Linked DNA regions of Bdellovibrio bacteriovorus. The protein of the gene in region 1 binds, or shares a complex with, the protein of each later gene. Links are inferred from orthologs where the notes say so. Each region holds a gene or a part of one and is shown in the gene's direction. Other genes may lie near its edges.

The links.
Region 2: pfkA (region 1) and pnp share a complex: the UniProt entries of both Bacillus subtilis proteins name them as parts of the possible RNA degradosome complex. The link is inferred for Bdellovibrio bacteriovorus from one-to-one orthologs.
Region 3: pfkA (region 1) and rny share a complex: the UniProt entries of both Bacillus subtilis proteins name them as parts of the possible RNA degradosome complex. The link is inferred for Bdellovibrio bacteriovorus from one-to-one orthologs.

Annotation. Positions count from the first base shown.
Region 1 is NZ_LUKE01000001.1:788,445-794,636, forward strand. Bases 2,096-5,082 are described here. They hold pfkA (6-phosphofructokinase), read left to right. Parts: upstream 2,096-3,087; coding sequence 3,088-4,077; downstream 4,078-5,082. Other genes in these bases: AZI86_RS03735 (hypothetical protein), read left to right, coding at 2,096-2,268; AZI86_RS03740 (DNA gyrase inhibitor YacG), read left to right, coding at 2,341-2,571; AZI86_RS03745 (HU family DNA-binding protein), read left to right, coding at 2,712-2,984; AZI86_RS03755 (ABC transporter substrate-binding protein), read left to right, coding at 4,202-5,082. Also shown: AZI86_RS03725 (cyclic nucleotide-binding domain-containing protein), read right to left, coding at 1-560; AZI86_RS03730 (prolipoprotein diacylglyceryl transferase), read left to right, coding at 665-1,399; more of AZI86_RS03735, read left to right, coding at 1,543-2,095; more of AZI86_RS03755, read left to right, coding at 5,083-5,323; AZI86_RS03760 (branched-chain amino acid ABC transporter permease), read left to right, coding at 5,340-6,192. UniProt on the Bacillus subtilis protein: Catalyzes the phosphorylation of D-fructose 6-phosphate to fructose 1,6-bisphosphate by ATP, the first committing step of glycolysis.
Region 2 is NZ_LUKE01000002.1:306,846-313,000, reverse strand. Bases 4-2,953 are described here. They hold pnp (polyribonucleotide nucleotidyltransferase), read left to right. Parts: upstream 4-405; coding sequence 406-2,502; downstream 2,503-2,953. Other genes in these bases: AZI86_RS11975 (M16 family metallopeptidase), read left to right, coding at 2,513-2,953; rpsO (30S ribosomal protein S15), read left to right, coding at 4-182. Outside these bases: more of rpsO, read left to right, coding at 1-3; more of AZI86_RS11975, read left to right, coding at 2,954-3,781; dut (dUTP diphosphatase), read left to right, coding at 3,794-4,243; AZI86_RS11965 (CheR family methyltransferase), read left to right, coding at 4,449-6,155. UniProt on the Bacillus subtilis protein: Involved in mRNA degradation. Catalyzes the phosphorolysis of single-stranded polyribonucleotides processively in the 3'- to 5'-direction. Necessary for competence development in Bacillus subtilis.
Region 3 is NZ_LUKE01000006.1:274,188-280,215, forward strand. Bases 1,456-4,278 are described here. They hold rny (ribonuclease Y), read left to right. Parts: upstream 1,456-1,995; coding sequence 1,996-3,561; downstream 3,562-4,278. Other genes in these bases: AZI86_RS18180 (5-formyltetrahydrofolate cyclo-ligase), read left to right, coding at 1,456-1,991; tyrS (tyrosine--tRNA ligase), read left to right, coding at 3,585-4,278. Outside these bases: AZI86_RS18165 (hypothetical protein), read left to right, coding at 1-279; AZI86_RS18170 (hypothetical protein), read left to right, coding at 347-949; AZI86_RS18175 (cell division protein ZapA), read left to right, coding at 1,075-1,389; more of AZI86_RS18180, read left to right, coding at 1,416-1,455; more of tyrS, read left to right, coding at 4,279-4,787; AZI86_RS18195 (2Fe-2S iron-sulfur cluster-binding protein), read left to right, coding at 4,809-5,261; AZI86_RS18200 (alpha/beta fold hydrolase), read left to right, coding at 5,311-6,028. UniProt on the Bacillus subtilis protein: Endoribonuclease that initiates mRNA decay. Initiates the decay of all SAM-dependent riboswitches, such as yitJ riboswitch. Involved in processing of the gapA operon mRNA, it cleaves between cggR and gapA.

The DNA of each region.
Region 1 (6,192 bases):
GCCATACGAATTGGAAGCTGCTGTTTTTTATCCGGCTCTACTAATAGAACGCGTCCCCCACCACTTTTTTCAATGGCATGCTGAGCTTCGTGCAATTCACGATTTAGAATTTCAAAGAGCCGAGCTTTTTCGTTTGTACGTACCAAACGTTCAGTCAAGATAAAGCAATAGATCTGAAAAAGCAGAGCTTGAAAATGATCTTTATCTTTTGGGTGCACATGACCAAAATCTTCCGAACGAAGGACAAAACAGTCTAGGTCTTCAATCGCCTTCACCGAGGTCGAAGTCAGGTTGGAAGTGATGACGCTCATTTCACCGAACACCTCACCCATTTGATCTAACTCGATAAGTTTTTCTCCACCGAGCGAAACTTCAACCTTCCCTGAACGCAGAAAATACAGTGCGGTGTTTTTTTTGCCTTCTTGTAAAAGCCACGATCCTTTAGGAAAAGATTCACAGTGAATCATTGTGGCCACTTGCAACAAGAGGTCCTTATTGAACGAGGTAAAGAATGAGTATTTACCAATTTCCTTGGCAATTTCCGCAGGATGCATCTTCATACAAACATTATGTAGTTAGATCGCCGGACTTGACTAGAATGCAGTTGAATAATTACCAGAATCCTAGAAAATTAAGTCCATCGTCGGTATCGAGGGAGGAGACCTTGTATCCATCAATAAATCTCTCTGAACATGTGTCCGTGCCTACTTACTACCTCGTGATCAGCCTGGCCGTTTGTATTTCACTCGTTTGGATCACTCGCCGCGCGGACAAAAATGATTTCAATCAACGGAAAGTGCTCGACCTTAGTCTGATAATTATGGCCGCAGGGTTCTTAGGCGGACGTCTTTTTCACATTCTTTATGAAGAACCTACTTATTATTTCCAAGACCCCGTCCAAATGCTCGCATTTTGGAATGGTGGATTCGTCTTTTACGGTGGCGTTTTATTGGCGGCCCCAGCTGCTCTTTTTTATTTGTACAAAACAGATCGCGAAAACATCCCGCCCTATTTAGACCTTTTTGCTCCGGTATTGGCTGTTACCTACGCGATAGGACGCGGAGCTTGTTTGCTGGCAGGATGTTGTTATGGAAAATACTGCGAACTTCCATGGGCCGTGAGTGGTCGTCATCCCACCCAAGCTTATTCCGCTCTTTGGGAAATCGGTGTGGTCTTTATATTATTGGGATTAGAAAAGCAGAATAAAAGACCGGGATTTATTTTCTATTTGTGGATGATCTTGCACGGCCTGGGTCGACTGATGATGGAGGCTTTTCGCGATGACTTCCGCGGACCTCATTGGGGCCTGTCAGTTTCGAGCTGGATCAGCGTATTCATTATCTCCATAGGGGTTTTTCTCATTTTGAGACGCCCCAAAAATACCAGCAAAGCTAAGTAGCTACATACCATGAAGTGACGGAAAACGGCGGTCCCCATGAAAAATGTAAACATTTTTAAATCCCCAATTCTTCCTTACTTTATTTGAACACCACCTCTGTTTGGCACGAGTCCTGAAATAGACCCTTATTGAAGAGGTGTCTTATGAAAAAACTGGTCATAACATTCATCGCGCTGTACTCAGCGTTCGCATTGACGGCTTGTCCTGATGGCGGCGGTGGCGGAACGACAATGATTCCGACGTGTCCGGCCACGCATGTTTTTGATTCCAATCAAAACGCATGTATTCCTATAAATGGAAGCGGCATCGTCACACCTAATAATGGACCAGTCAGATATTACGACTTCAATCGTCGTTTCCAACAATCTGGTTGGGGTGTTCAACAACAGCAAGGCGATATGCAAATCGTAAACCGCGATGCTTACAAATCTTTCCTTAAAGAATCGATGGCGGTTTGTGATCGCCTTATTCACGGTTATGATGCTTGGCTTGCACGATGTGACTCGTGGACTTCGGGCTCTTTTGAATTGGCTGTACAGATCGGTCAAAACTTGCGTCCATTCTTAAGCTTCACCGCATACCCAGCTCCAAGTTACTTTCAGGGATACCTCAGTATCGGTGTTCATGGTGGCGGTATGATTTTCAATCCGCTAGTTCTTTCATCTGATACGACTTTCAGTTTGATCAACAATAGCAAAGGTTTTGAAATCCGCGCTTACGGTTCTTACATGAATGGTGGCGGTTTACGTCTGATCCAAATCCAAGTTCACCAAGGCACTTTGGCGGACGGATATTTAAACTACGAGCTTTGGTACCCGTACAACGGCCATGCAACGAAGATTGCAACCGGCAAATTGAAACGCTTCTAAGCTATTTTAACAAGGCGCAGGAAATTTCTTGCGCCTCTTGCCCTTCCAAAAACTCTCCTCCATTCTCTGACCATGACAGAAAATTCCAAACCCCGCGAAATCAAATGTCCCAAATGTGGGAAACTCACCGTTTACTCCTCTGAAAACGCCTTTCGACCTTTTTGTTCTGAACGCTGCAAAACCAATGATCTGGGTGCATGGGCTGATGAAAGTTACCGCATTCCGGTCGCGCCTTCTTCAAGTGATTCTTTAAGTGTTGGCCTTGATGATGACGATTGGGATGACTCCGAAAGCCGCCACTAGAGTCGTTTTCATATTTTGCTATTGACGAACATGTGATTTTGCATTTTCATGAGCAAGTCATTGGATGACGAAGAACGATCATCAAGATTTTTTATTACAACGAAATGACACATACACGTGTCGAAAAAAGAGGAGTTCAAATGAACAAAGCTCAACTAATCGAAAAAATCGCTACTGAAACTAAAGTTTCTAAAGCTCAAGCTGAAAACATCCTTGATTGCGCTGTTGAAAACATCAAAAAAGCAGTTAAAAAAGGTGACGATGTTAAACTTGTTGGCTTCGGTACTTTCACTAAAGCTAAACGTAAAGCTCGCACTGGTCGCAACCCACAAACTGGTAAAGCGATCAAAATCCCAGCTGCATGGGCTCCGAAATTCCGCGCTGGCGCTGAATTCAAAGCTATGGTTAAGTAATCTCCTTACAGAGAATTGCTACTTAGCGAAAAAACCCACGATACAAATCGTGGGTTTTTTTTTGGCCCTTTTCTTTGCCTGCTCCTCGTAGTAGCCTTGGTCCATGGCAAGTTTCTCTAAAAAAATCAAAAGAATCGGCGTCTACACCAGTGGTGGTGACGCTCCCGGAATGAATGCGGCCATTCGCGCTGTCGTTCGCGTCAGTATCGCACAAAATCTAGAAGTGTACGGAATTACCGCAGGGTATCTGGGCATGCTAGAAAATGAAATGAACCCTCTGCAACTTCGCGATATGGCCAATATTATTCAGCGCGGAGGTACAATTTTAAAAACCGCCCGTTCGACTGAAATGATGAAACCCGAAGGTCGCACAAAGGCGGCTACCAATTTAAAAAACCTAGGCATTGATGCTTTAGTTTGTATTGGCGGAGACGGATCTTTCCGTGGAGCGCATGCTTTATGGGAAGAACACCAAATTCCTATCGTCGGTGTTCCTGGAACTATCGATAATGATATTTTTGGCAGCGACAAAACCATCGGATTTGACACCGCGGTGAACACGGCGTTGGAAGCCATCGACCGCATTCGGGATACCGCCGCTTCTCACGATCGTCTTTTCATCGTGGAGGTGATGGGTCGCAACTCAGGGTTCATCGCTTCTTACGTCGGACTTGCCGGTGGTGCGGAGGAAATTTTCACGCCAGAAAATGTGGCTTCCGTAGATAAATCTATCGAGAGAATCAAAGAATCCATTCGTCGCGGAAAAACCAGCAGCATTTTGATCACTGCCGAAGGTCAAAAACCAGGTCGCGCTTACGACTTGGCCGATGCTATTCGTAAAAAATCTGGAATGGACGCCAAAGTCTGCATCTTGGGTCATCAACAACGCGGGGGATCTCCAACCGCAGCAGATCGTATTTTAGCCAGTCGCATGGGCGCTGCCGCCGTAGACGCCCTTATGCATGGTCAATGTGATATCATGATCGGCACTGAGGGTGAAAGATTGGTACAAGTTCCTTTGGACTTAGTCACGAAGAACGAAAAGAAAACCCAAATGGATTTGCTATCGCTCGCGTCAGTTCTTGCTACTTAAGCGGCCGGGCCGGCAGAGCGGAGCGGCGAAAGCCATGAAGCTGAAGCAGCTTTAACTTGACCTCATTTCTAGATGCTTGAATTCTAAGGGATATCTTTAGACAAAGCATAAGAAATGAGGATCCATGAAACGTCTACTTGTTAGCCTTCTTGTTGTGTTGCCGCTTCTTTCGGGCTGCACAAAAAAAACCAACGAAATTCTTATCGGGGAATACGACTCTCTGACCGGCAGTGATGCGACTTTTGGTCTTAGCACCAACAAGGGCGTACGTATGGCGTTTGATGAAGTGAATGATGCTGGGGGTATCAAAGGAAAAAAACTTTCTTTGATCACTCTTGATGACCAAGGAAAAAATGAAGAAGCGGCCGCGGCCGTGACTCGTTTGATTACGCAAAACAACGTGGTCGCCATCATCGGTGGCGTTGCCAGCGGACGCTCAAAAGCAGCGGCTCCCATCGCGCAATCTCATAAAATTCCTTTTGTCTCCCCTGCATCGACAAACCCCGATGTGACAAAAATCGGTGATCATGTTTTCCGTGTCTGCTTTATTGATCCTTTCCAAGGCTTCGTGATGGCGAAGTTTGCGACAGAAAACTTGAAGATTAAAAAAGTCGCCATCTTACGCGACGTCAAAAATGATTACAGCGTTGGCTTGGCAGATGTTTTTAATACTGAATTTAAAAAATCCGGTGGCGAAATCGTGGCAGATCTAAGCTATCAAGCCGGTGATATTGATTTCAAAGCTCAGTTGACTCAAATTCGCTCTAAAAACCCAGAGGCTATTTACGTTCCGGGCTATTACACCGAAGTTGGCTTGATCGCCCAACAAGCTCGTCAGCTGGGTATCAAAGCTCCTTTGATGGGTGGTGACGGATGGGACAGCGAAAAGTTATTTGAAATCGGTAAGCAAGCTATCAACGGAAGCTATTACTCAAATCACTACACGACGGAATCGACAGATCCAGCGGTGACAGAGTTCGTAAAGAAATTCAAAGCGAAATACAATGAGACTCCAGATGCATTGGCAGCTTTAGGTTATGATGCTGCAAAAATCTTGATCGCGGCTTTAGAACGTTCTGCAGACTTGTCATCTAAATCAATCCGTGATGAACTGGCTAAGACTAAAGATTTCGGCGGCGTTACTGGAAAAATCACTTTGAACGAAAATCGCGATGCAACGAAGAGTGCCGTGGTTATTCAAGTGGACGGTAATGCTCGTAAGTACATGACTACGATCACTCCATAAAGGAAGTACACGACGCATGCAGGATTTCATTCAACATATAATCAACGGCATCAGTCTTGGCTCCATTTACGCTCTGATCGCCCTTGGTTACACCATGGTGTATGGAATCCTGAAAATGATCAACTTCGCCCATGCCGACGTTTATATGATCGGCGCTTTTGTCGCCTACTATGCGGCACGCCTCATGGGGCTTGAAACCAGCCCCGGTGTTTTCACTTTAATTCTATTGTTAGTGGTGGCGATGTTCTTTTGCAGTCTTTTGGGACTGACCATTGAACGCTTCGCTTATCGTCCTTTACGTAAAGCTCCAAAATTAAATATTCTGATCACGGCCATCGGGGTGAGCTTGTTTCTTCAATACTCTGCCCAAGTTGTTTTTGGTGCCGATCCCAAAGTTTTCCCCGAAGTTATGAATGATTTTGTCTTGTTTAGCATCGGCGCTATTGAAATTAAATCTTTTGATGTCACCGTCCTTATCGTCAGCGTTCTGGCAATGCTGGCTTTGCAGTTTTTAATTTTTAAAACCAAGTTAGGTAAAGCCATGCGCGCCGTCAGCGCGAATTCTTCTGTGGCAAGCTTGATGGGTGTAAACCCGGATAAAATCATCGCCTTTACTTTCGTCGTCGGTTCTTGCTTAGCGGCCATCGGCAGTATTCTGGTGGGAATGAAATATCCTAAGATCGACCCCTTAATGGGCATGATGATTGGGATGAAGGCCTTTGTCGCCGCTGTCCTCGGAGGCATCGGCAATGTAGGCGGCGCTGTTTTAGGAGCCTTGATCATGGGTCTGTCTGAAGAAATGGTGGTCGCTTATATTTCTAGTACATACCGCGATGCCTTCGCATTCGGGATATTGATTGTGATCTTAA
Region 2 (6,155 bases), on another replicon or contig:
CGTTGTTGACTGCAAAAATCAACGATTTGACCACTCACTTCGCAACTCACAAAAAAGATCACCACGGTCGCCGTGGTCTAGTAACAATGGTTAACAAACGCCGTAAGCTTTTGGATTACCTTCACCGCAAAGACGGAACACGCTACCAAGCGCTTATCAAAGCACTTGATATCCGTAAGTAATAAGACAATCCTGAGGGGGCTAAAAAAGCCCCTTCTGGTTTTTTTGGCCCTAAGTTTTCACTGCGTCGAAGATGGAGTGTCGGCAAGAGGGTCGCTATCCCAAATAAAAATACACCCGCTTCTAAAAAGCGGTAATGAAAAAAACCTCTCCTGAAAAAAGAAAAAACAGGAGACAAAACAACAAGAGCACAAAAGCTTTTGTAAAAGAATTCAAGGAGAATTAATGAAAACGACTGTAACTACCTCGGTGGGCGGAAAACAGATTACCATCGAAACAGGCCGTTTGGCAAAACAAGCAGATGGATCCGTGCTTGTCTCTTGTGGTAACAACATGGTTCTTGTTACTGCAGTGTCCTCTAAAAAAGCTTCTGAACTAGATTTCTTCCCACTGACAGTTGAATACATCGAAAAATTCTATGCGACTGGTAAAATTCCCGGTGGTTACTTCAAACGTGAAGCCAAACCAACAAACGATGCCGTATTAACCGCGCGTTTGATCGATCGTCCGATCCGTCCTTCATTTCCTGAGGGCTACCGTTACGAAACACAAATCGTCGGTACAGTTCTTTCTGCAGACGGTTCATTCCCATTAGAAATTTTGGCAAGTCTTGGGGCTTCAGCCGCATTGCACGTTTCTGACATTCCATTCAACGGTCCAACATGTGCGATTCAAGTAGGTCGCGTTGATGGTCAATTTATTGCCAATCCAACACCACAACAAATGGAAAAATCAGACATGGATTTGATCGTTGCGGGTACTCGCAATGGTCTTTTGATGGTGGAAGGTGAAACGAAGTTTATCTCTGAAGCGGACGTACTAGCAGCTTTGAAATTCGGTCACCAATCCATGATGCCTCTTTTAAACGCGCAGGATGAATTGCGTGAAAAAACAGGATCAACAGCGAAACGTGCGTTTACACCTCCTGCTATTGATGCTGATTTCAAAACAGCGGCTGAAAATTTCCTTCGTCCGAAAATCGCCGAAGCTCTTTCGATCCGCATTAAGCAAGATCGTTATGCAGCAGCTAACGAGGCGGCAGCTCAAGCTGAAAAAGCTTTGCTAAGCACTGTGACTGACAAAGATCTTTTGAAACAACGTAAAAAAGAACTGAGCGCTATCGTTGATGATTTAAAATACCAAGAAGCTCGTTCTATGATCTTAGATCGCGCGGTTCGTATTGACGGTCGTGATGTAAAAACGGTTCGTCCTATCGCCAATGAAGTGGGCTTGTTGCCACGTGCGCATGGATCAGGACTCTTTACTCGTGGTGAGACGCAAGTTCTTGGCACGGTGACTTTGGGTACGGGTGATGACGAACAAATGATCGATGCTTTGACGGGTTTGCAAAAACGCAAGTTCATGCTTCACTACAACTTCCCTCCATATTCAGTGGGCGAAGTAGGTCGTATGGGCGGTACAGGTCGCCGTGAGATCGGTCACGGAAACTTAGCAGAGCGCGCTTTGAAATCGGTTCTTCCTGATTTCGAAAAATTCCCTTACACCATCCGTATCGTGTCTGAGGTTCTTGAATCGAATGGTTCATCTTCAATGGGTACCGTGTGTGCCGGGACGACAGCACTTCTTGATGCGGGTGTTCCGTTAAAAGCCAATGTTGCGGGTATCGCGATGGGCTTGATCAAAGAAGGGAACCGCGTAGCCGTTCTTTCTGACATCCTGGGTGATGAAGATGCTTTAGGAGATATGGACTTTAAAGTGGCGGGGACTTCACAAGGTATCACGGCCCTGCAAATGGATATTAAGATTGATTCTGTTTCTTTTGAAGTGATGGAGACGGCTTTAGCACAAGCGAAGGAAGGCCGCGCGCATATCTTGAATGAAATGGAAAAAGTGATCAAAACTCCTCGTGGTCAAATCTCTGAATTTGCTCCGCGTATTGAGACGATCAAAATCAAACCAGACAAGATCCGCGAAGTTATCGGTTCTGGCGGTAAAGTCATCCGTGGCATCACGGAAGCAACGGGCGTTAAAATCGAAATCGAAGACGACGGAACTATCCACGTAGCTTCGGCGGATCCTGAAGCAACGAAAAAAGCTATTGCGATGATCAACGACATCATTGCGGAAGCGGAAGTCGGCAAGGTCTACAAAGGTAAGATCGTTAAGATCGCCGAATTCGGAGCGTTTGTTGAGATCCTTCCAGGCACTCAAGGTCTTTTGCATATTTCTGAAATCTCTAACGAGCGCGTTCGTGCCGTTACAGACGTATTGAAAGAAGGCGAAGTGATCGACGTGAAAGTTCTAGAAGTCGACCGTTCAGGTCGCGTGAAACTTTCTCGCAAAGCGCTTTTAAGTCAGTAAATAAAAATAAATGAATACAAAGTTCAACAAATCTGAACTTTCTAACGGGATACGAGTGGTGAGTGAACTTCACCCCGTATCCCGTGCTGTTTCTATCAGTATCTGGGTTTTAACGGGAACTCGAGATGAAGCGCCGGCCGTGGCGGGGATTTCTCACTTGTTAGAACACCTGGTTTTTAAGGGAACAAAATCTCGTTCCGCTTATCAGATCGCAAAATCTTTAGAAGCCTTGGGTGGGGAATTAAACGCGTACACCACGCGGGAATATACTTGCTATCATGCGCTTGTTTTAAAAGATCACTGGGAAATGGCTTTAGATGTACTCTCTGATCTTGTTTCTAATATGCATCTTGTGCAAAAAGAATTCGCTTTAGAAAAAAGCGTGGTCTTACAAGAAATTGCTATGTCTGAAGACAATCATGAAGAGCTGATTTATGACGTGTTTTATGAACAAGTTTATGGAAATCATCCTTTAGCTCGTCCGATCTTGGGGACACCGGCTTCATTGGTTAACATGAAGCAAAGCCAAGTTTTAGATTATTATAAAAAAACCTACACCGGCAAAAACATCATCGTCAGTGCGGCGGGATGTTTAGATCACACGGAGCTTATGAAGGGTGTGGAAAAACGCTTGGGTAAGAAGAAAAAGTCCCAGCTGAAAGACACGCGCAAAGCGCCTCGTTGGTTAAAGCGTCGTCACGTCGTTGAAAGACCGGCAGAACAAGTGCATTTGCTTTTGGGTTTGCCGACCGCCAGCTTTAAAGACTCTCGCCGTTTTGAAGCGGTGATTGCGAATACTTTGTTGGGCGGAGGTATGACCTCGAAGCTTTATCAAAGTGTGCGTGAAAAGAAAGGCCTGGTTTATACCATTCATTCGATGCTTAATTCGCATATCGATTCGGGCATGCTTACGATTTACGCGGGGACTGAAACCAAGAATGCGCGCAAAGTGGGCGATCTAATTTCTAAAGAATTTGAAAAACTGCGTAAAAATGGCGTCACTAAATCAGATGTGGAAATGTTTAAAACCCAAGTCATTGGGAACATTTTGTTGGGTTCGGATGATATCGAAAATCGCATGACGTCTTTAGCCGTGAACGAAATCGTTTTTGGACGTTATAAGTCGGTCGACACGGTGATCGAAGAAATTAAAAAAGTGACCGTCGATACGGTGAATGACTATATTCGAAGCGAGTTGCATTTAGACAAAGCATCCGGGGTTTTATTGGGTCACGGTGTGAACGAGCTAAAAACTTGGTGGGAAGATCTTTCTTTATAAGGAAATTTGAAGATGCAAAAAGTGAACGTTAAAATCAAAAAATTAGAAAACTTCAATGGCGAGCTTCCGCAATATCAATCCGTGGGCGCAAGTGGTTTTGATGTGCGCGCGCAGCTGGCGTCCCCGGTGGTTTTAAACCCGGGTCAACGCGCGATGATCCCAACGGGTCTTTCTTTTGAAATTCCATTGGGCTTTGAAATTCAAGCTCGTCCGCGCAGTGGTTTTGCCGCTAAAAACGGCATCACGGTTTTAAATACTCCCGGAACGATCGATGCGGATTACCGCGGCGAAGTAAAGTTGATCATCATCAATCTGGGGACGGAAGCGGTGACGATCAACGATCAAGAACGTTGTGCGCAGTTGGTGATTGCCCCGGTTTACCAAGCGCAATTTGAAGTGGTGGGGGATCTTTCAGAAACTGTTCGCGGTGCGGGCGGTTTTGGCTCTACGGGTCGCGCTTAGATTTAAGTTCGGATAAAGCAAAGCAAGTTTAAAAAAAAGATGGCAAACGCCATCTTTTTTATTTTTTTGCATTTCTACAAAAAACTTTTAAATTACATCCACGAAATTGACCAAAGGCAGAAGAGGGACTGTGTGCGTATATACCGAGACTCTGCGCCGGAAGTCTGATAAAGTTGTCCCCAGGCTTCGTTTCGGAGGATCGTGAATGCCCAGTAAAACACCCGTGGAAAATTCCCCGAAAAGACTGATTGGAGTGGGCGCTTCAGCTGGCGGTCTTGAGGCGTTGACATCTCTTATTTCTAATATCTCAAAAGACTTTTCAGACACGTTGATAGTGGCTCAGCATTTAGCACCCCATGGTAAAAGCATGCTGGTAGAGCTTCTTGCAAAGCAAAGCAAGATTCCCGTTATCGCGGCCACTCACGAAGCGCGATTAAAAAAAGGCCATATTTACATCGTTCCACCGAATATGAATATCCGCGTCGATGATAAATCTTTGTTTCTGGAAGAATCAGATATTGATAAACGACCCATTCCATCTATTGACACGTTTTTTATTTCTTTAGGTCAGTTTTGGAGAGAGAACGGTGTCGGTATTATCCTTTCAGGAACGGGATCTGATGGATCTGAAGGGATCAGAGCGATTCATCACGCGGGTGGTTTGACCTTGGCCCAAGATGGCTTTTCGGCGAAATATGATGGGATGCCTCAGGCAGCGATTGATACCGCTTGCGTGGATGTGATTCTGTCGCCTGATGAAATGGGTCGAACCTTGGCGAGCTTGATTGAAGAGCATATTCAAGAGCGAAAAGCCGACTTGTTAAATACGCCCGAATGGAAAGAGTGCCTAAAAATTCTTATCGATAAAACGGGCAGTGATTTTTCTCAGTACAAACCCTCCACTTTGCAGCGTCGTTTGTGGCGTCGGGTGCTGCAGGTACACTGTAAGTCTTTGTCCGAATATTTAGCGTATTTAAAACGGACCCCCGGCGAAGTGGGCATTTTATCTCAAGAGCTTCTGGTCAGCGTGACAAGTTTTTTTAGGGACGCGGAAGTTTTTGAAGAACTGGGACGAATTCTGGAAACTCAGATCTCCACCAAACGTGCCGGGGAAGATTTGCGTATCTGGGTCGCGGGATGTGCGACCGGTGAAGAGGCATACTCTCTGGCGATTCTGGCGTGCGAAGCTTTGGAAAAGATTCATCGCAACGTCCCCGTAAAAATCTTTGCGACGGATTTAGATCAAGATGCTATCGCCGAAGGACGTAAAGGGGTTTACGATTCTGATTCACTCTTAGCCTTGCCTAAGGATTATTTAAGGAAATATTTTACCAAACTTTCCGATGGACGATTCGAATTGCAAAAACGTATTCGTGATATGGTGGTTTTTGCTAAGCAAGACATGATTCAAAATCCACCCTTTGTTCGTTTGGATTTAGTGACTTGTCGAAATGTCCTTATTTATTTTGAACCCGAATTACAAAAACGGGTCCTTGAGATCTTTCACTTTGCCCTGACAAATTCTGGTTACTTGTGTTTAGGAAAATCGGAATCTCCGGGCAGTGATAGTACTTTTTTTGAGACCTTCGATAAAAAATTAAAAATCTATAAAAAGAATGACGTCGCTTCAAGTTTGCAGATGAATCGATTTTCAACAACCTCTAAGGCAGAGTTCATCCCGGCACGGCGCAGGCCCGAGTCCAATGGACCTTCGCTTTTAGAAAAGGGTTTATTAAGAATACTGAGAGACTATGGTCACAGCGGGGTGATTGTAGATAAGGATCTTAACATGGTCCAAGTCCTAGGGGATATCTCGGAATTTGCTTCTTTTTCTGCTTCTCAGTCTGATTCCCGTTTAATCAGTCTTCTGCCAAAACAGGTGGGCATAGAATTGCCGATGCTTTTAAAAAGA
Region 3 (6,028 bases), on another replicon or contig:
TATAATGCTTCCGATGAGGCTAAAGAAGTCTGCGCCTCTGTAACCCAAGCAAAATCCCCGGCAGGCCTTGCTGCCATGTACGTTTTTAATAACGACGGCACATTCACCGAAAACTGGGTCACTGAACCTGGTGATGTCATTCCATCAAAACATCCGCGTTATTTGGTATCAGCCCCAATGACGGATCAAGATTTTGTGGCTGTTTTCCCAGGCGTTTACAAAGTTCAAGCCGATGGGGGCAAAGCGGTCATCGTTAAAACGGGCGGCGGACTTTATTAAGATCTAAAACACGGGTTCAAAGAAAAAGCATTGAACCCGTTCGTGTCTTTCATTACCCTGAATCACGATGATGACACGGATGTTTGCATTTCCATTTTTATTTGCCCTTACGGGCGCAATCGCGTTTGCGCAAACCGCGCCCAAAAAACCCGTGTCGGTCTCTTACGAAAATCTGATTAAATGTTTTCCTGAACTAGAAAATGAATCGCTCAGCTTTAAGGTAGACTTAAATCTGCTTAAAGAAGTGGCGGACAAAACGTTTCCGACCCGTGACTCTGTTTTGCGTCAAAGAAAGGTCCAGTACCTGGACTCGGAGCGACAACTTACCAACTTGATTCTGCGAACCAAGACGCCGCCCGGAAGAAAGAAAGAGACTGAGCTGATTTTGCAGCAAGTCGACGCCAAGGGTGTCGTCACCGACATCAAGTTGACCAAGAACCAGAGTCAAAACCCAAAACAAGAGGTGATCAATAATTTCCTCTTAAATTCGACCATTAAATCGGATGAGTCCTTGTATAATGACACGAAGCTTAACAATGTGAGCGCCACTTACTCGCGCAACTTTAATGAAGTCCAAGAGTACGATCTGATGGACCGTCTGTATCAGCGCTCCATTTCCTGCGAAAAGAGGAGTGATCTCGGCATTATATGCACTTGTTCTAAGAAATAAATCTGTTGAACAAGGGTTTTGAAAAAGGCTATACTTTTTAAAGTGTTGATCTAGGAATTTTCTAGAGTTTTAAAAGGTTTAGGAACACTTTTAGGATTACTTTGATTTGTGCAGCTGAGGTGACGGTGAACTCTGACAAAAAGACCTTCGATTTTCTTATCGCGGGTGTCCCTTACAAATTAAAAACCTCTCATGACGATGCCACGGTGGATGAGCTCGTCCAATTTGTAAACAGCAAAATGAATCAAGCCCTGTCTGTAACCAAGAACGGTTCTTACCAGAATGCCGCAGTTTTAACTGCGATGAATTTGGCCGAAGAACTGATCCTCCTTAAAAGAAAAGCGCATCGCGAGCTTGAAAAGCTTGAAGAGAAAGCTTTGCGTATTTCTTTAGAACTCGAAAATTCCAAGAACAACAGCAATAAGGTTTTGAACAACTAACTTGTTGTAAGCTCTTGGAGTGTCCTTTGAATCGAAATTGGAACTCTAAAAAGGAATGTCGTTCCTTCTTTAAGTCTTTGTGTGCTCAAGAATTTGCACAAGGCCTTGCTCAAAACCAACAACAACTCAACCAGGCTTTGCAGGGCTTTATGCTCAAGCAAAGTGGAACTTGGGGCGCTTATCGAGCACTCAAGGAAGAAGCCAGTGTTGAAGAGGTTTTTAAAATCTCGCGCGTAACATGGGCTTTTCCCAAAATGATCGAGGGAGCTTTAGAGTTTTACCTGGGGCAGGATTTCACGCCCGGATTTTATGGAGTGATGGAGCCGTCGGCTCAATCCCCGAAAGTCGCGGTGACGGATCTTCAAGGAGTGTTGGTTCCCGGATTAGTTTTTAATAAGAATGGCAATCGCCTGGGTAAGGGAAAAGGGTTTTACGACAAGACTCTTGAAACCTACCGGGGGATCAAAGTCGGTATCTGTTTTGATTTTCAGATCAGTCCCGACACTTTGCCCACAGAGGCTCATGATGTGAAGGTGGATTACCTGATCACAGAATCTGGGGTTGTCGCATGCAGGGATTTTCATAAGGAAGATCAGGAGTAAGAAAATGGAAATTGTAATTACCGCCATTATTGCGCTTATCTTGGGTGGTGCGGTTGTCTTTATCATTAAAAAGATTCAAGACGAAAATTCTAAAAAATCAGCTCGCGTTGAAGCTGAAAGAATCGTCAACAAAGCGAAATCAGAAGCCGCTAAAATTAAAAAAGATTCTGAAACTAAAGCGAAGGATTTTGAATCCCGCGCCCGTAAAAATGTTGAAGCGGACATTCACAAGCAAAAATCCACAGTTAAAAACAAAGAGGCTCAGTTAGAGCGTCGTTTGAAAGAGATCGATGATCAATTCAAACAAAAAATGGAAGAAAACGATCGTTATTTAAATACTCTTAAGGACCGTGAAGAAAAAATTGCGATCTCTGAAAATCGTATCAAAGATCTCGAGAAAAAAGGCGAAGCGCATATCGATCAGCTTAAAAATAAGCTTGAGTCTGTGGCGGCGATGACTCAAGAAGAAGCCCGTCGACAATTGCTTTCCGCGCTTGAAGATGAAGCAAAGCAAGAAGCCGCAAAAAAGATCGCCCAAATTGAAGACGAAGCCAATAAAGAGTCTGAGAAAAAAGCCAAACGTATTTTGGCGACCGCACTTTCAAGATTTGCGTCTGAATACACTTCTGAGCGCACGGTGAGTGTCCTTGCTCTTCCAAGTGACGAGATGAAGGGTAAAATCATCGGTCGTGAGGGACGTAATATCAGAACGTTGGAAGCACACTGTGGTGTGGATTTGATCGTTGATGATACGCCAGAAGCGGTGGTTATTTCTGGATTTGATCCCGTTCGCCGTGAACTTGCTCGCCGTACAATTGAAAAATTGATGGAAGATGGACGCGTGCATCCGGCGCGTATTGAAGAAGTCGTTGAAAAGCAACGCAATGAATTGATGAAATCGATCAAAGAAGAAGGCGAACGCCACGTGATCGAGCTGGGTATCCCGAACATGCATCCCGAGTTAGTGAAAATCATCGGTGGCCTGAAATACCGTTCCTACCAAGGGCAGAATGCTTTGAACCAAGCTTTAGAAGTGGCCAACATCGCGGGGTTGTTAGCCGGGGAGCTAGGCGTGAATGTAAAAATCGCGCGTCGTGCGGGTCTGCTTCACAACATCGGTAAAGCCATTGATCACACTGTTGAGGGCAGCTATGCGACAGTGGGTGCTGAGATGGCCAAAAAATACAACGAATCTGAAGATGTGTGTCACGCGATCCGTGCTCATGATGAAGAAGAAAAACCTCATTCGATCTTGGCGTGGATTGTTCATGCCGCTTATATCTTGTCTTCGTCTCGTCCGGGCGCACGTCGTCCGCAAATGGATTCATTTGTTCACCGTTTGGAAGATCTTGAAAGCATCGGGAACAGCTTTGACGGGGTTCTTAAAACATTGGCTCTGCAAGCAGGTAAAGACGTTCGCGTTTTAGTTGAAAGCAGCAAAGTCACGGATGATCAAGCCGTGATGTTGTCTCGTGATATCGCTCGTAAGATTGAGCGTGAGATGCCACAAGTAGGCGCCATCAAGATCACGGTTGTTCGTGAAACTCGTTCTGTTGAACACGCACGATAGTTTAAGCAAAGGATTTGTTTAAGATGTTGAGTCCTCAAGAGCAGTTAGAAAGAATTAAGTTTGGTGTCGCTGAATTCATCAGTGATGAAGACATGCTTAAAAAACTTAAAAAAGGAAAACCTTTAAATATCAAACTGGGTGCAGATCCTACGCGCCCGGATATTCATATCGGGCACACTGTTGTTTTGAACAAACTAAAAACCTTTCAAGATCTTGGGCACAAAGTTCAGTTCCTAATCGGGGATTTTACGGCGGCTATTGGCGATCCGACCGGAAAAAGCACAACGCGTCCGATGTTGACTCGCGAAGAGATCGAAGAAAACGGCCGCACCTATGCCAAGCAAATCTTTAAAATTCTGGATCCAGAAAAGACCGAGATTGTTTACAACTCTCACTGGATGAATAAGCTGACGCCGGCAGAGTTTATTAAGATGGCGGCGCAATACACGGTTGCGCAAATGCTAGAGCGTGATGACTTTACCAAGCGTTACCGTTCCGGCACACCGATTGCGATTCATGAGTTCCTTTACCCCCTGACCCAAGGTTATGACTCTGTTCATTTAAAGTCAGATGTTGAATTGGGTGGAACCGATCAAAAGTTCAATCTCTTGGTAGGTCGTCAGATGCAATCATCCTATGGACAAGAATCGCAATGTGTGTTGACGATGCCGATCCTTGAAGGGATTGATGGCGTTAACAAAATGTCTAAGTCATTAGATAACTATATTTCGGTGGTTGATACTCCTAAAGATATGTTTGGTAAAACCATGCGTATTTCAGATGATTTGATGTACCGCTGGTATGAGCTTTTAACTGATATCGGGGCTCAAGGTTTGTCACAGCTGCGCACAGATGTTTCAGAAAAACGCAAACATCCCCGTGAAGTGAAAGTGAACTTAGCAAAATTCTTGATCAAACGTTTCCATTCAGAAGCAGCCGCCCAAGCTGCCGAAGATGAATTCAATCGTATCTTTGTCGAAAAGGGTTTGCCGGACGATGTGCCGGAGTTCGCGGTAAACGCCCAAGAAATTGGTTTGCCCGCCCTGATGGTGGCGGCCGGCTTGTGTGCTTCTAACGGTGAGGGCTCAAGGCTTATCACTGGTGGGGGCGTGCAGATTGATGGTGAAAAAGTATCTGATCCGAAATTGAAAATGAACCTGAAGTCTGGCGAAAGCTTTGTCGTGAAAGCCGGAAAGAAGAAGTTCGTAAAGATCGTAGTGAAATAACGATCTAGTTTAGGAATAACTATGAAGATTAAATTCTTGCCGCAAAATATCGTCGTTGAAGGTACGCCTGATAAGACGCTTTTAAAAATTGCGACGGAAAATCAGTTAGAGATTCGTTCGATTTGCAAAGGTGTTCCGTCGTGTGCGGAATGCCGGGTGAAAATCGTGGAAGGTGAGTCTAACATTCTTCCTCCGAGCAAAGCGGAACTAAGCCTGATCGGCACCAGCCACTTTATCGATGGACGTCGTCTTAGCTGCCAGGTTCGTTGTTTCGGGGATGTCACGGTCGATCTTTCGGAACAAGTGGATCGTTCCGAGAATCAGGTCAAAAAAATCCGAGGCTTCCGCTCTCAAAAACAGCAGGAATCTCACGCGGTGAACGACACGATGTTGTTATCAGAAAAACCAGAGAAGCCTGAAAAACACGAAAAGTCGGAAAAACCGCAGCAACACGATCACAAAAATAAGAAGTAAGTCTTAAGTCCAGTTATACTCCCTCTGTCAAAGACCGATAAATGAGGGAATGTCTCACAAGATCACTTACCGCGAACGCGGCCAAGGGCCACTACTTTTGCTTCTTCATGGTTACGGAGGAAGTGTTCAGCATTGGGAGACGATCGCTGAAAACTTGTCGGCAAGCTATCGCGTGGTCACCTTGAATTTAAGCCATATCTACATGTCCACTGATAAACTGTTTTTCAGCGTGCAAATCGAAGCGGTGTCAAAATTCATTCGTGATACTTTCCCCCAAGAAAAAGTCAGTTTGGCGGGATTAAGTTACGGGGGCGCTTTATCTTGGGGATTGGCATGTCAGCACCGAGATATCATTGATAAGATCATCCTGATCAATCCTATGGTGACGGATCCCGTAAAACACTTCTTACCCATGGAGTTGCGTTTCTTTTTTTCTTTGCCGTTAAACTTAAAATCCGTGTATGTGATGTTAGCCACACCCATGGGTCGTCGCTTTTTAAAGCGAGCGGCGCAAATTTTTCGCGATGAACGCAGCGAAGGCAACGTGGCGGTGGAAAATCTGAAAGGTCGCAAGTTGCAATTTGTGGCTCACATGATTCATCATTTTTCTTGGATCTTACGTTCTGAAGATTGGAATTTTTGGCAGCAAAAGCTGACTTCTTACGACGGTTCTTGCCGCCTGATCTTTGATAAAGAAGATATGTTATTTAGCCACGTGGCGTATTCAAAATTTGCCCATATGATGGGATGCCGAGATGTTATTTCTA